4 regions of the Streptomyces sp. NBC_00090 genome follow, and region 4 is predicted to be linked to each of the others. Evidence: riboswitches for the same ligand, from Rfam matches in the RefSeq annotation. Region 4 holds a riboswitch; each other region holds the start of a gene.
The links. A riboswitch is a leader RNA that binds a small molecule or an ion and turns the genes downstream of it on or off. The one in region 4 is predicted to bind cyclic di-AMP.
Positions count from the first base shown of each region.

Region 1: linked by a shared signal. The riboswitch ahead of OG361_RS33120 (peptidoglycan DD-metalloendopeptidase family protein) and the one ahead of OG361_RS39655 (transglycosylase SLT domain-containing protein) in region 4 are both predicted to bind cyclic di-AMP.
Region 2: linked by a shared signal. The riboswitch ahead of OG361_RS05250 (C40 family peptidase) and the one ahead of OG361_RS39655 (transglycosylase SLT domain-containing protein) in region 4 are both predicted to bind cyclic di-AMP.
Region 3: linked by a shared signal. The riboswitch ahead of OG361_RS15955 (transglycosylase family protein) and the one ahead of OG361_RS39655 (transglycosylase SLT domain-containing protein) in region 4 are both predicted to bind cyclic di-AMP.

Region 1 covers NZ_CP108224.1:7,422,510-7,425,708, forward strand. The annotation lists gene OG361_RS33115 (tyrosine-protein phosphatase) at 1-658, opposite strand, end outside; cyclic di-AMP (ydaO/yuaA leader) riboswitch at 1,051-1,206, shown strand; gene OG361_RS33120 (peptidoglycan DD-metalloendopeptidase family protein) at 1,211-2,302, shown strand; gene OG361_RS33125 (SGNH/GDSL hydrolase family protein) at 2,477-3,199, shown strand, end outside.
Region 2 covers NZ_CP108224.1:1,211,558-1,214,756, reverse strand. The annotation lists gene OG361_RS05260 (8-amino-7-oxononanoate synthase) at 1-425, shown strand, start outside; gene OG361_RS05255 (ATP-binding protein) at 651-1,088, shown strand; gene OG361_RS05250 (C40 family peptidase) at 1,344-1,820, opposite strand; cyclic di-AMP (ydaO/yuaA leader) riboswitch at 1,824-2,030, opposite strand; gene OG361_RS05245 (hypothetical protein) at 2,345-2,650, opposite strand; gene OG361_RS05240 (ClpP family protease) at 2,658-3,199, opposite strand, start outside.
Region 3 covers NZ_CP108224.1:3,644,568-3,647,766, reverse strand. The annotation lists gene OG361_RS15965 (cytochrome P450) at 1-323, shown strand, start outside; gene OG361_RS15960 (transglycosylase family protein) at 508-1,569, shown strand; cyclic di-AMP (ydaO/yuaA leader) riboswitch at 1,784-2,000, shown strand; gene OG361_RS15955 (transglycosylase family protein) at 2,004-2,732, shown strand; gene eno (phosphopyruvate hydratase) at 3,126-3,199, shown strand, end outside.
Region 4 covers NZ_CP108224.1:8,951,324-8,954,522, reverse strand. The annotation lists gene OG361_RS39665 (phosphocholine-specific phospholipase C) at 1-326, shown strand, start outside; gene OG361_RS39660 (hypothetical protein) at 389-994, opposite strand; cyclic di-AMP (ydaO/yuaA leader) riboswitch at 1,363-1,546, shown strand; gene OG361_RS39655 (transglycosylase SLT domain-containing protein) at 1,551-2,465, shown strand; gene OG361_RS39650 (phosphoribosyltransferase family protein) at 2,459-3,199, opposite strand, start outside.

The sequences.
Region 1 (3,199 bases), 1.5 Mb from region 4:
CCATCACCTCGGGCGACATCGCGTCCGGGGCGGTGGAGCTGCGGCGTACCTTGTACCGGCGGTGCGGGTCGTTCGACAGCACGTAGTCGGCCTCGATCGCCTCCCGCTCGACGCCGAGGGCGAGCAGGGTGACCGCGATGGAGAGACCGGCGCGGTCCTTGCCGGCCGCGCAGTGCATCAGGGCCGGGAGGCTCTCCTCGGCCATGGAGTGCAGGATCCGGCTGTGCTCCGAAGTCCGCTCGACCACCATTTTCCGGTACGAGTCGGACATACGGGTCGCCGCTTTGCCCTCGCCCAGGATCCCCCGCAGCTGCGCGATGTCACCGTCGCGCACCAGCTTCCAGAACTCCTTGCCGTCGGCCGGGTCATTGAGAGGTATGTGCACGTTCCGCACGCCGGGGAGCTCGACGTCCTCGCCCTCGACCTTCCGGTCGGCGTCGTTGCGGAAGTCGAAGACGGTGTGCAGGCCGAGTGAGGAGAGGAAGACGGCATCGCTCTCGGTGGCGTGGGCGAGGTGGCCGCTGCGGAAGAGGCGGCCGGGTCGCACGGCGCGCCCGTCCGTCGTCGGCAGGCCGCCCACGTCCCGGAAGTTCCGGACCTCCGCCAGCTCGGGTTCGTTCGCTTCGGTGGGCGGGGCCTGCGGCAGCTGCTGCGTCACGGATGCTCCTGGGTGTCGACGTTCGGGCGCCCGATGCGAGATCGGTTCCTGGGGCAATCATCCAGGCGGGACCGGTCGGGCGCACCCCCTCGGACGGTAATGGGTGATCTGTCCGAATTAGGGCCTTGTGTATAACGCGCCCTGTTTACGGGTGAGATGGCGTTCGGCGCGTGAGCAGGGTCATAGAGGTGACGGATCGTGGCCGGGAGCCCGGAGCAATTGCCGTACGGAAAAAGGAAATCGAAGGACCGTCATCCACGGAGGGTGACCGGAATTCCGGTGGAAAAGCGGAACGGGTAATGCCGGGGGAAATCAGTGGCTTGTCCGTGTCGAACCGCTCGTCTAGCGTCACCGTCAATCCGGTCGGACCGCCGAATCCTGCCACCGTCCGGAACCCGCACTCATCAAATGTGTGGCAGGAGCGGGGGACCCAGGAAGTACGCCGGTCCCGCGACGCAGGACGGCTCGGGGTGAAGCCGCGTGAGAACGCGGCCGGGCATCTCCAGTCCGAACCCGACAGCTCACCTCGTAGGCGCCGGAGAGGAATTCGCCATGCCCGCGAAGGGTAAGCACCGCCGTCCCAAGATCAACCCGATCACGCGTGGAATCGTCGCCGCCGGTACCGGAGGCGCAGTCGTCGCCCTCCCGCTCTTCGGTGCGACCGGCGCCCACGCCGCCGAGCAGGCCGCCCCGGCCGCCGTTCCCGCCCAGGCCGTCGCCGCCGCCGCCCAGGTGAAGGCCCCCGCCGCCCTTCGGGCCGCGCCCGCCGCCGCCGTGAAGGCCGCCCCGACGACGTACTCCGTCGTCCGCGGCGACTACCTGTCGAAGATCGCGGTCGAGCACCACCTCGCCGGTGGCTGGCAGAAGCTGTACGAGGACAACCGCCAGGTCGTCGGCGAGAACCCTTCGCTGATCCTGCCCGGCATGAAGCTCACCCTCGGCGCCAAGAGCACCGCCAAGGCCTCCGCCCCGAAGGCCGCCCACAAGCGCGTCGCGCCCAAGGCCGCCGCCCCGAAGGCCGCTCCGAAGGCCGAGTCGGAGAGCGGCTCGTCGCAGGCCTCCGGCGAGGAGACCCGCGCCTCCCGCGGCACCGAGCGCGACTCCGCCCCGGCCGCCACCGCCGCGCAGCCGGACGCCTCGACCTCCGCGCAGTCGGACGCCTCGACCTCCTCGCAGCCGGACGCCTCGACCTCCGCGCAGTCGGACGCCTCGACCTCCTCGCAGTCCACCGGTTCCTCCTCCGGCTGGGTCGCCCCCGTCGACGGCGGCATCTCCACCCCGTACCGCGCCTCCGGCTCCATGTGGTCCTCCGGCTACCACACGGGTGTCGACTTCATCGCCTCCTCCGGTACGACCGTCCGCGCCGTGGGCGCCGGCACCGTCGTCTCGGCCGGCTGGAGCGGCGCCTACGGCAACGAGGTCGTCATCCAGCACTCCGACGGCAGCTACTCGCAGTACGCGCACCTCTCCTCCCTCTCCGTCTCGTCCGGCCAGTCGGTCAGCGGCGGCCAGCAGATCGGCCTCTCCGGCTCGACCGGCAACTCCACCGGCCCGCACCTGCACTTCGAGATCCGCACCTCGCCGAACTACGGCGCCGACATCGACCCGCTCGCGTACCTGCGCCAGCACGGCGTCTCCATCTGACGCGGTCGCACAGCTGGCGGCCCGGCACCCCTGTGCCGGGCCGCCAGTGTGTTCCTGACATATTCGGGAGCGTATTCCGGCTTGGTGGAATCTTTATCGGTGGCATATCTCACCCGCCGTCAACCCTTCCTTACGGTCGCGTAGGTCACATCCGAAAGGGAAGGATGTGCTCCCGTGGCAGACGATTCGAGATCAAGAGACAAGAACGCATTCGGGTCGTACGCGGCGATCGGTGACAGCTTCACCGAGGGCGTCGGAGACCCCGGACCCGACGGGACGTACGTCGGCTGGGCGGACCGCTTCGCGGTGCTGCTCGCCGACCAGCTGCCGGAGCACGACGCCTTCCGCTACGCCAACCTGGCCGTACGCGGGCGCCTGCTCGACCAGATCGTGGCGGAACAGGTCCCCCGGGCGAAGGAACTCGCCCCCGACCTGGTGACCTTCTGTGCCGGCGGCAACGACATCATCCGGCCCGGCACCGACCCCGACGACGTGGCCGAGCGCTTCGAGCGCGCCGTCGCGGACCTGACCTCCGCCGTCGGCACCGTCATGGTGACCACCGGCTTCGACACCCGTGACATCCCCGTGCTCCGACACCTGCGCGGGAAGATCGCCACCTACACCGCCCACGTCCGGTCCATCGCGGACCGCTACGACTGCCCGGTCCTCGACCTGTGGTCCCTCAAGTCCGTGCAGGACCTGCGGGCCTGGGACGACGACCGGCTGCACCTCTCGCCCGACGGCCACACCCGGGTCGCCCTGCGCGCCGCCCAGGTCCTCGGCCTGCCCGTGCCCGCCGACCCGGACCAGTCGTGGCCGCCGCGCCCCCCGCGCGGCACGCTGGAGGTGCGGCGCGACGACATCCACTGGGCCAAGGAGTACCTCGTGCCCTGGATC
Region 2 (3,199 bases), 7.7 Mb from region 4:
TCCTGGGCCCGGCCCGGGTCGTCGAGCACCTGGTGAACGCGGCACGCACCTTCATCTTCGACACCGGGCTCGCCCCCGCCGCCGCGGGCGGCGCGCTCGCGAGCCTGCGCCTGATCGCGGCCGAACCGGCGCTCGCCGCACGGGCGCGAACCGTCGCCACCACCCTGTACGAGCTCCTCACGGCGGCCGGACTGACCGCAGCCCGGCCGGACGCGGCCGTCGTCTCGGTGCGCGCGCCCTCGCCCGAGGCGGCGCTGCGCTGGGCCGCGGACTGCCGCGAACAGGGCCTGGCGGTCGGGTGTTTCCGGCCCCCGTCCGTACCGGACGGCATCTCGCGGCTCCGTCTCACGGCCCGCGCCGACCTCACGGACACCGAGCTCGAACGGGCGGTGGGGACGATCCTGCGGACGGCACCCGCCGCCTGAGCGGGCGGCGGGGGCTCGCGGCCTGGCGGCCCCTCGGGACTTCGTGATCGAGGACGAGGGTGGTCAACGGCCCAAAAGCGTTCCCCGGCAGCAGAGTTCACCGCTTCGGGCGATAGATCCGCACATAGCGTGGTGGAACGCCGTCCGGGGCGGCACGATCGGTGGCACTCTGACGCGAAGCGCAATCCGGGGCGGTGTACCCGGTGGGAAAGGGACAGCGTCGCCATGGCAGACCATCAGGAAGCATCCGTCACGCTGCCGAGCGATCCCGCCTCGGTCCCCACGGCACGGAGGTACGTCGCGGACGTCCTGGTCGGTTGGGGGCTCGACGGCTCCGCGGAGACGGCGGACTCGATCCGGCTGATCGTCTCGGAGCTGGCCACCAACGCCGTCCAGCACACCTTCGGGCAGTCGCCCACCTTCACCGTCGACCTCCGCCTGGAGCGGGAGGAGCGGCTGCGCATCGGGGTCACCGACAGCCACCCCCGCTGGCCCCGTCGCCTTCCGGCGGCGGTCCAGCAGGACAACGGCCGCGGCATGGTCATCATCCGCGTGCTGGCGGCGGAGGCCGGTGGCCGTCTCTCGGTCACCCCGACCGAGGAGGGCGGCAAGACGGTCTGGATCACGCTCCCGTGGACCCCGGCCCCCGTGCCGGCGGGCTAGGCCTGCGTGCAGCTCCTGTGACGGCCGCGAGCCGTCGGCGACGCAGGCCGTGAACCGCCGGTCGAGTCGTGCGGCCGGGACGGTACGGCTTCGGTCGGCCGGGGTGCGGCGGCGCCACCACACACCCTGACCGGGCGTCAGCCCCGTGGTTCGTCAATCTCCGGGGCCCGTCAACCTCCGGGGTCCGTCAACCCCAGGGATCCCTCACCGACCGTGGCTCGTCATCGTCCGGGGGCCGTCATCGCCCGGGGGCCGTCACCGGACGCGGCCGTAGTAGACCTTCGACGACCAGATTCTGTCGAGCTTCACCCAGGAGCCCGTCTTGGGCGAGTGCCAGATCTTGCCGCTGCCGGCGTAGATGCCGACGTGGTAGACCCTCCCGCCCGAGTGGAAGAAGACCAGGTCCCCCTTCTGCCGGCTGGAGGCGGAGATGTGCCGGGTCTTGTTGTACTGCTGCTGCGCGGTGCGGGGCAGCGACTTGCCCGCCTGCTTGTAGGCGTAGAGCGTCAGACCGGAGCAGTCGAACCGGGTGGGTCCGGCGGCTCCGTACCGGTACGGAGATCCCTTCTTGGAGACGGCGATGCTCAGTGCCTTGTTCGCGTGTGTCGTCGCTGCCTGGGCCTCCGACGCCGTTCCTGGTGCGAACAGCGTGCCGCCGACGGCGGCGAGGGTGAGAGCCGAGACGGCTCCGGCCCGGGACAGCAGGGACGGGACATGCATCTGCGCGGTCATGCGCAACCCTTCGTCAGCCGCCTGTGAAGGATGACCTGTCGGGTTCGGGCAGGCGAAGATGCCCGGCCGCGGCTGCGGCTTCACCCCGAGGAACGACCCCGCTGCGCTAACAGCGTGAACGTCCCGTACTGCTCGGGTCCTCCACTCCTGCCGATCCAATCCTGTCGACCAGACGTCCGGGACAGCGGCAGGACTCGGCGTCCGCCCGGACCGCCCCGCCGCGGCGGCGGGGGCTTGTCGTCGTCACGGATCTTGACCCACGACATGGGCGAAAACCGAGCTGAAACGGCGATATGTGAGGCTCCTCACGACTGATCCGTTCGGGTGGACAGACAGCCTTTGCGATCTTCGGAGGTTTGGTCGACGAGCCTCGCACCAGCGGCGGAACGTTCGATTCCGCCAAATGCGTACATCTGTTGAGCAAGTCGCACGCTTCATCTGTCGACTCGTCGACTACGCCGAACGGGCGAGGGATTCTGCGGCGCGCGTCGGCCGTCCGGACCTCTACACGACACGCGGGAATGTCAACTCTCGCGACTCCGGGGGACGGTGACGCGGTCCGCCCGGCGCTCCCCGTCCAACACCCTTAGGGCACGCGCCAATGTGTCCGCGTGCACCTCGCTCTCACCCCGCATATGCATGAGCGTCAGAGCCTCGCGCAGCGCCTCCGCGCGCCCCACCAGGGCCTGAGCCGCACGCAACGCCCCATAGGTATGCGTACCCCTGGATGGATTGATCTTCCCAAGGAGGTCGATGACTTCGAGGTACGCGTCGACGAGTTCGCCCTCGGCGCGCGTCAGGGCGGGCAGCGGCGGCAGCTCGGGGACCACGGCCGGCTCACCCGGCCGAACCGCCGGCGGCGGCGCGCCGGCTCGCGACCACGTGGTCCGCCAGGCCGTACGCGACGGCCGCCGGCGCGTCCAGGACGGTCAGGCGGTCGATGTCGGCGTCGATCCGCTCCGGGTCCTGCCCGGTGTGTTCGACGAGCATCCCGGTGACCAGCGCCCGCAGACGCAGCATCTCGCGCGCATGGAGGTCGAGGTCGCTCGGCTGCCCCTGGAGGGGTTCGTCCAGGTTCGGCTGCTGGAGCGTGATCCGGGCGCCCGGGAGGATCAGGCGCTTGCCCGGGGCGCCGGCCGCGAACAGTACGGCCGCGGTGGACACGGCCTGGCCCAGGCAGGTGGTCTCCACGTCGCAGGCGAGCGTCCGCATCGTGTCGTAGATCGCGGTCATGGCGCTGATGGAGCCGCCGGGGGAGTTGATGTAGAGCGAGATGTCCTGGTCCGGCGCCGCGTATTCGAGGTGCAGGAACTGGGCGATGACGTCGTTGGCCGAGGTCTCGTCGATCGGCGTACCGAGGAAGACGATCCGTGATTCGA
Region 3 (3,199 bases), 5.3 Mb from region 4:
GGCAGGAGATCCCGGCGGGCGACCCGGTGCTCGTCGTGCTCGCGGCGGCGAACCGGGACCCGGCGCGGTTCGCGGACCCGGACACGCTCGACCTCTCCCGGCGCGACAACCAGCACCTCGGGTACGGGCACGGCATCCACTACTGCCTCGGGGCGCCGCTCGCCCGTCTGGAGGGGCAGGCGGCGCTGACGACCCTGCTGACTCGCCTGCCGGACCTGCGACTTGCGGCCGATCCGGCCGAACTCCGGTGGCGCGGAGGACTCATCATGCGGGGATTGCGCACGCTTCCGGTGGAATTCTCCCCTTCCGTACGGGTGCAGTGAGCTGACGGTACGTCAGAAATGTGATCTTCACGTGATCGGGGGTCCATCGACTTGTGACGAGCGTTCGAATGCCGCTACGTTTCCCGGCAGTCTCAGCCGTCACGCGAAAGGCCTCCCTATGCGCTCCGGGAACGGACGACACCGTCGCCCCCGTCAGGCCCCCGCCATCGTCGTCGCCGCGGGAGTGACCGGATCCGCCCTGGCGCTGCCGTTGCTCGCCGCCGGATCCGCCTCCGCCGCCGACGCGGCCACCTGGGACCGGGTCGCCGAGTGCGAGTCCGGCGGCCAGTGGAGTGCCAACTTCGGCAACGGCATGTACGGCGGCCTCCAGTTCACCCAGGACAGCTGGGAGCGGAACGGCGGCCTGGCGTACGCGCCCAGCGCCGACCTGGCCAGCCGCGCCCAGCAGATCGTGGTCGCCGAGAAGGCGCTCGCCAGGGGCGGCACCGACTGGGCCACCTGCGCGCCGATCGCCGGCCTGAAGAACGACGGCAGGGCCACCGGGGTGGACCCCGGCCCGGCCACCGCCACGACGGCGCCCACCGGGCCCGTGGCGGAGTCGAACCGGACCGCCGGCGTCCCGGCCGCGCCCGCGGAGACCTCCGCGGCCGCCAAGAAGGCCGGGACCGCCACGTCGGCCGGTTCGGGCGCCTCCGGCGAGGCGTCCAAGGCGCCCGCCGCCTCGATCACCCCCGCCGCACCCGCCACGCCGGTCAGCCCGACCGCTCCGGTGACGCCGACCACTCCGGGCACTCCGGGCACCCCGGGGACCCCCGGTACCCCGGGTACGTCGATCGCCCCGACGACGCCGACCACCCCGGCCGCGCCCGATGCGTCCCTTACGCCCGGATCGCCCGATACGTCGACGGGTGACACTTCGTCGGCCACGCCCGGAAGTGGCAAGCACCGGGGTGAGGCAGCTCCGGAGGAAACCGGCAAGACGGACACTTCGGCTGAATCAGGTAGACACGCTTCATCGACGGACAAGCTGGCGGAAAGCCCCGCCGCAACATCGACGACTGACGAAGCGAAGAATTCGGGCGCAACGGACAGTCAGGACACTTCGGGTGTCTACACCGTGCGGCCGGGCGACAACCTGACCGAAATCGCCCAGCAGAACGAACTCCCCGGCGGCTGGAGCGCCCTCTATGACGCCAACCGCGGTGCCGTGGGCGCCGATCCGGATCTCATCCTCCCTGGTCAGAGCCTCGACCTGACGGTCGATTCGGAAGGGAAGGCCGAGTAGTTCGGGGGTGAATGTCCGGTTCTGGGCAAGTGAGACATGGGTCTCTTCGCCCCAACTGGCGTGTCACGTCCGAGAACTCTGCTTCTGTCACCTCCCACCTGCGTAAACACTCCCCGCCGGAAGGCAAGTAGGGGCGATATTTCCGCAATACGCCTCTTTGAACTTCCGGTGGGTCTGTGTCTACGGTCGTAACCGCTCGCCACCGCGGGCCCCGTCGACCGAAACGCCGAATCCTGCCGTCGGCCGATGGGAACAGTCGTCGCGTAAGCGCCGTAGGCAGGAGCGGGGGACCCAAGGTAAGTGCCGGCCCCGGCCGTTGAGACAGACGGCCGACGATCGGCTTGGGGTTAAGTCGCGTGCTAGGACACGCGGCCGGGCACTCATTGGCCCGAACCCGACAGCTCACCTCGTAGGCGTCGGTGAGGAGAATCTCCATGCTGTTTTCCGGCAAGGGCAAACACCGCCGTCCCTCCAAGGCCACCCAGGTCGTCACGCTCGTCGGCGTCACCGGTGTCGCCGTGGCCGCCCCGCTGATGACCGCGGGCACCGCCTCGGCCGCCACGGCCTCCGAGTGGGACCGTGTCGCCCAGTGCGAGTCCGGCGGCAACTGGTCCATCAACACGGGCAACGGCTACTACGGCGGCCTGCAGTTCTCGGCCTCCACCTGGGCCGCGTACGGCGGCACCGCCTACGCCTCGACCGCCAACCAGGCGTCGAAGTCCCAGCAGATCGCCATCGCCGAGAAGGTCCTCGCGGGCCAGGGCAAGGGTGCCTGGCCGAGCTGTGGCGTGGGCCTCTCCAGCGCCTCGTACGACGGCGGCGCCGCCGAGAGCGCGCCGCAGCAGCAGACGCAGCAGCCTGCCCAGACCCAGCAGCCGCGCCCGGAGCGGAAGGCCGAGCAGCCGACCACCCGCAGCGAGCAGCGCCAGGCCCCGAAGCAGCAGGCCGCGCCGAAGGCCGCCAAGAAGACCGTCACCACCCCGACCGGCAAGACGGTCGAGAAGGGTGACGGCGAGTACAAGGTGAAGGCCGGCGACACCCTCAGCAAGATCGCTCAGGCGCAGGGCGTCAGCGGCGGCTGGGCCAAGCTCTTCGAGCTGAACAAGGACGTCGTCGACAACGCCGACCTCATCTACCCGGGCCAGCAGCTCCACCTCAAGTGAGCCCGGCGGTCCGCCTGAGTCCGGCGGCTCACGCGGCCCCCACGACCCTCCCGCGGTGACCACCCCGGTCCGGCGCGCCCTTCCCCCGTGCGCGCCGGACCGGGGTTCCGCGTTTCCCGGAGCCGTTTCCGGGGCCGCTTCTCGGAGTCGTTCCCGGAGCCGTTTCCCGGAGCCGGAGAAGTCGTAGAAGAGGGGAAGAGGCCGGGACCTGACGGTTACCGTCCAGTAGATCTGGGGCCCTTCGTCCCGACATGCATGCCCTTGGGTCCTTTTTCGTCCCAGGGGGCGGGCGCACGGCCGACCGGAGCCCCGGAGCCGGTTAGGCTCTTGTCGCAAGGCCAAGCGACCCTGCACCGACCTTGCGTCACATCCAGCGTCACATCCCAGAAGGAGATGCTCGTGCCGTCCATCGACGTCGTCGTAGCCCGGGAAATCCTGGACTCCCGAGGCAACCCCACGGTCGAGGT
Region 4 (3,199 bases):
TCGGCGACGCGTCCAAGGCGGGCAAGGCCGTGGAGGTCGCGGCCCGGTTCGCGCCCGACGCGGGTACGGGCCGGACGGCCCTGTGGTTCACGATGACCAACACCTCCGGCGGACCGGTGACCTTCACCGTCCGCTCGAACGCCTACCGCACGGACGGACCCTGGACGTACACGGTCCCGGCGAACTCCAGCCGCGAGGACTTCTTCAACGCGGTGGCCTACAACGGCGGCTGGTACGACTTCACGATCCTCGCCGACATCGACGGGACCTGGTCGCGCCGGTACACCGGCCACATCGAGACGGGCGCCCCGAGCGTCACCGGCTGAACCTCCCTCTCCCTCCCGTCACCGACCGGCGGTCCTTCGACGACCGCCGGTCGGAGCGGTGGTCAGCGGCCGGCGTACGCGGCGCGGCGGATCGTGGCGTCGAGGAGGTCCACCGCCTCGGCGGCCGTACGACCGGGGGCCCGGTTCCAGGGTCCGATCAGCTCGCGCCACCCCTGCGATCTGAGTTCGGTCATGATCCAGGCGGCCGCCTCGTTCATGGTGTCGGCGCTGCCGTAGCCGAGCCGGTGGGCCGCGAGGAGGGCGCCGCAGACGCAGCGGGCTCCCCGCGCGTCGCGCAGCTTGTACGGGGCGTTCTGCCAGCCCCACTCCGTGAGCACCAGGCGCGCGTAGCCGAGGTGGACCGAGGGGCGCAGTTCGGGTCTGCCGATACGGCGCCAGGCGTGCAGACGGTCCGGGAGTACGGCCCCGATCCGGCCCGGGAGCCGGCGCTCGGCCGGTGGCGCCGGTGGCAGCGCGTCGAGCGCCTCGGCCACGAGCCGGTCCACGGGCACGGTGAGGAGGGACCGCCAGTCGGCGCGCTCCGGCGCCCGTTCCGGTGCGGGGGCTGTCCAGTCCGTGACGATGCGCTGCCAGGTGGCGCTCTCGAAGAGAGCGGCCGCCTCGCGGTCGAGGGTGTCCGGGCTGTGCGGGGAGGTGGTGGGTGACATCCGGCTGACTCCTGGGTCGGGTGACCCCATCCTTCAAGAAGAATGTCCAGTTTGCGACTTTTGCGCACACCGGCGCGCCCTGCACGCACGCCGGCGCGAACGAATGACCCACAGGCGTCAATTTCCACCCATTCACTCACCAAAGGAATTACGTCGCATATTTGGACATTCTTCACCTGGTGACGCGGTTCACTTTCCGAGGGCACCACCCTGGACCGGAACACCCGCAGGCCGTACCGCACACGGAAGTTCAGTGCGGCTCGAACCCGGTCGATCTTGTATTTCTGGAATTCGGTGATCCTTTTCGACTCACAGTGGATCCGCTCCTCTTGTTATCCGCCGCATTACTGGCCTACGGTCACCCCCATTCGAGCGGAACGCCTAATCCTGCCGCCGCTTGAAACACCTCCCTTTCACCCGACGGCAGGAGCGGGGGACCCACGAATTCGCCGGTCCGGAATCCGGAACGGCTCGGGGTGAAGCCGCGTGCGCGCGGCCGGACATCTCCCGTCCGAACCCGACAGCTCACCCCGCAGGCGCCGGAGAGGAAACCGTCATGCCTGCACACGGTAAGCACCGCCGCCCCCGCCGCCGCACCGTCTCCCGTGGCCTCACACTCGCCGGCACGGGCGGTGCCGCCCTCGCCCTGCCGCTCGTCGTCCCGGCCACGGCCGGCGCCGAGACCGTCACGGCCGCACCGAAGACCGCCGCGCAGTCCTTCGCCGCGCAGCCCGCCACGGCCCTGGCCGCACAGCCCGCGGCCGCGCCGGCCGCCGCAGCCGCCACCGCGCGCACGTACACCGTGGTAAGCGGTGACTCGCTTTCCCTGATCGCCCAGAGGAAGGGAATTCAGGGCGGCTGGAAGGCGATTTACCGGGCCAACAAGTCCGCTGTGGGTGGCAATCCGTCACTGATTCACCCCGGTCTTGAACTGACGATTCGTCGGGATTCCGCGAAGGCTGCCCCCGCGCCGAGTGCCGCGCCGAAGAAGAGCACCGCGCAGAAGAAGAGTTCTGCCACGACCGACCGCGCGAACCGCTCCGAGCGCCGTGCGGCGGCCCCGGCGGCCGGTACCTCGGGCGGCTCCGCCGCACAGGCTGTTCCCGCCGCGGCTCCCGCCGCCCAGGCCGCCCCGGCCGCCGCCCGGTACGCCGACAACCTCGACGGCTGGATCCGTGAGTCGCTGGACATCATGGCCCAGCGCGGGATCCCCGGCTCGTACGACGGAATCCTCCGCAACGTCATGCGCGAGTCCTCCGGCAACCCCCGGGCCATCAACCTCTGGGACTCCAACGCCGTGGCCGGCACCCCTTCGAAGGGCCTGCTCCAGGTGATCCAGCCGACCTTCGACGCCTACCACGTGCCCGGCACGTCCACGGATCTGTTCGACCCGGTCGCCAACATCACCGCCGCCTGCAACTACGCGGCCGACCGCTACGGCTCCATCGACAACGTCAACGGGGCCTACTGACGCCGGAAGTGCTCGGCGAACCACTCCGTGGCGAGCTCCGACACCTCCTCCAGGGCCCCCGGCTCCTCGAAGAGGTGAGTGGCGCCCGGAACCACGGTGAGCCTGTTCTCGCACCGCAGCAGGGCCTGAGCCCTCCGGTTGAGATCCAGGACGAGCGCGTCCCGACCCCCCACCACGAGGAGGGTCGGGGCGCGCACCCGCGCCAGGCGTTCGCCCGCCAGGTCGGGCCTGCCACCGCGCGAGACGACGGCGACGACGCCGGAGCCGGGATCGGCCGCCGCCCACAGCGCGGCAGCCGCGCCCGTGCTCGCCCCGAAGTAGCCCAGCGGCAGCCCGGCGCCCTCGGGGCGTCCGGTCAGCCACTCGGTGGTGCTCACCAGCCGGCCGGCGAGCAGCGGGGTGTCGAAGACGTGCGCCCGGTCGGTCGCCTCCGTCTCGGTGAGCAGGTCGAACAGGAGGGTTCCGAGGCCCGCCCCGTTCAGGGCCTCGGCGACCGCCCGGTTCCGGGGGCTGTGACGGCTGCTGCCGCTCCCGTGGGCGAACAGCACGATGCCGGTCGCGCCGTCGGGCACGGCGAGCCGTCCGGCGAGTGTGGTGCCGGTCACCGGGATCCTGACGTCCGTGTCCCGGACGACGGGGCCGCGAGCGGCCCTGCTGCGGTCGAGGCAGGCGATCACCTCCGCGTCGGCGGTCTGCGAGAAGTCCTGGTAGAACTGGCCGATCGCGTAGAAGAA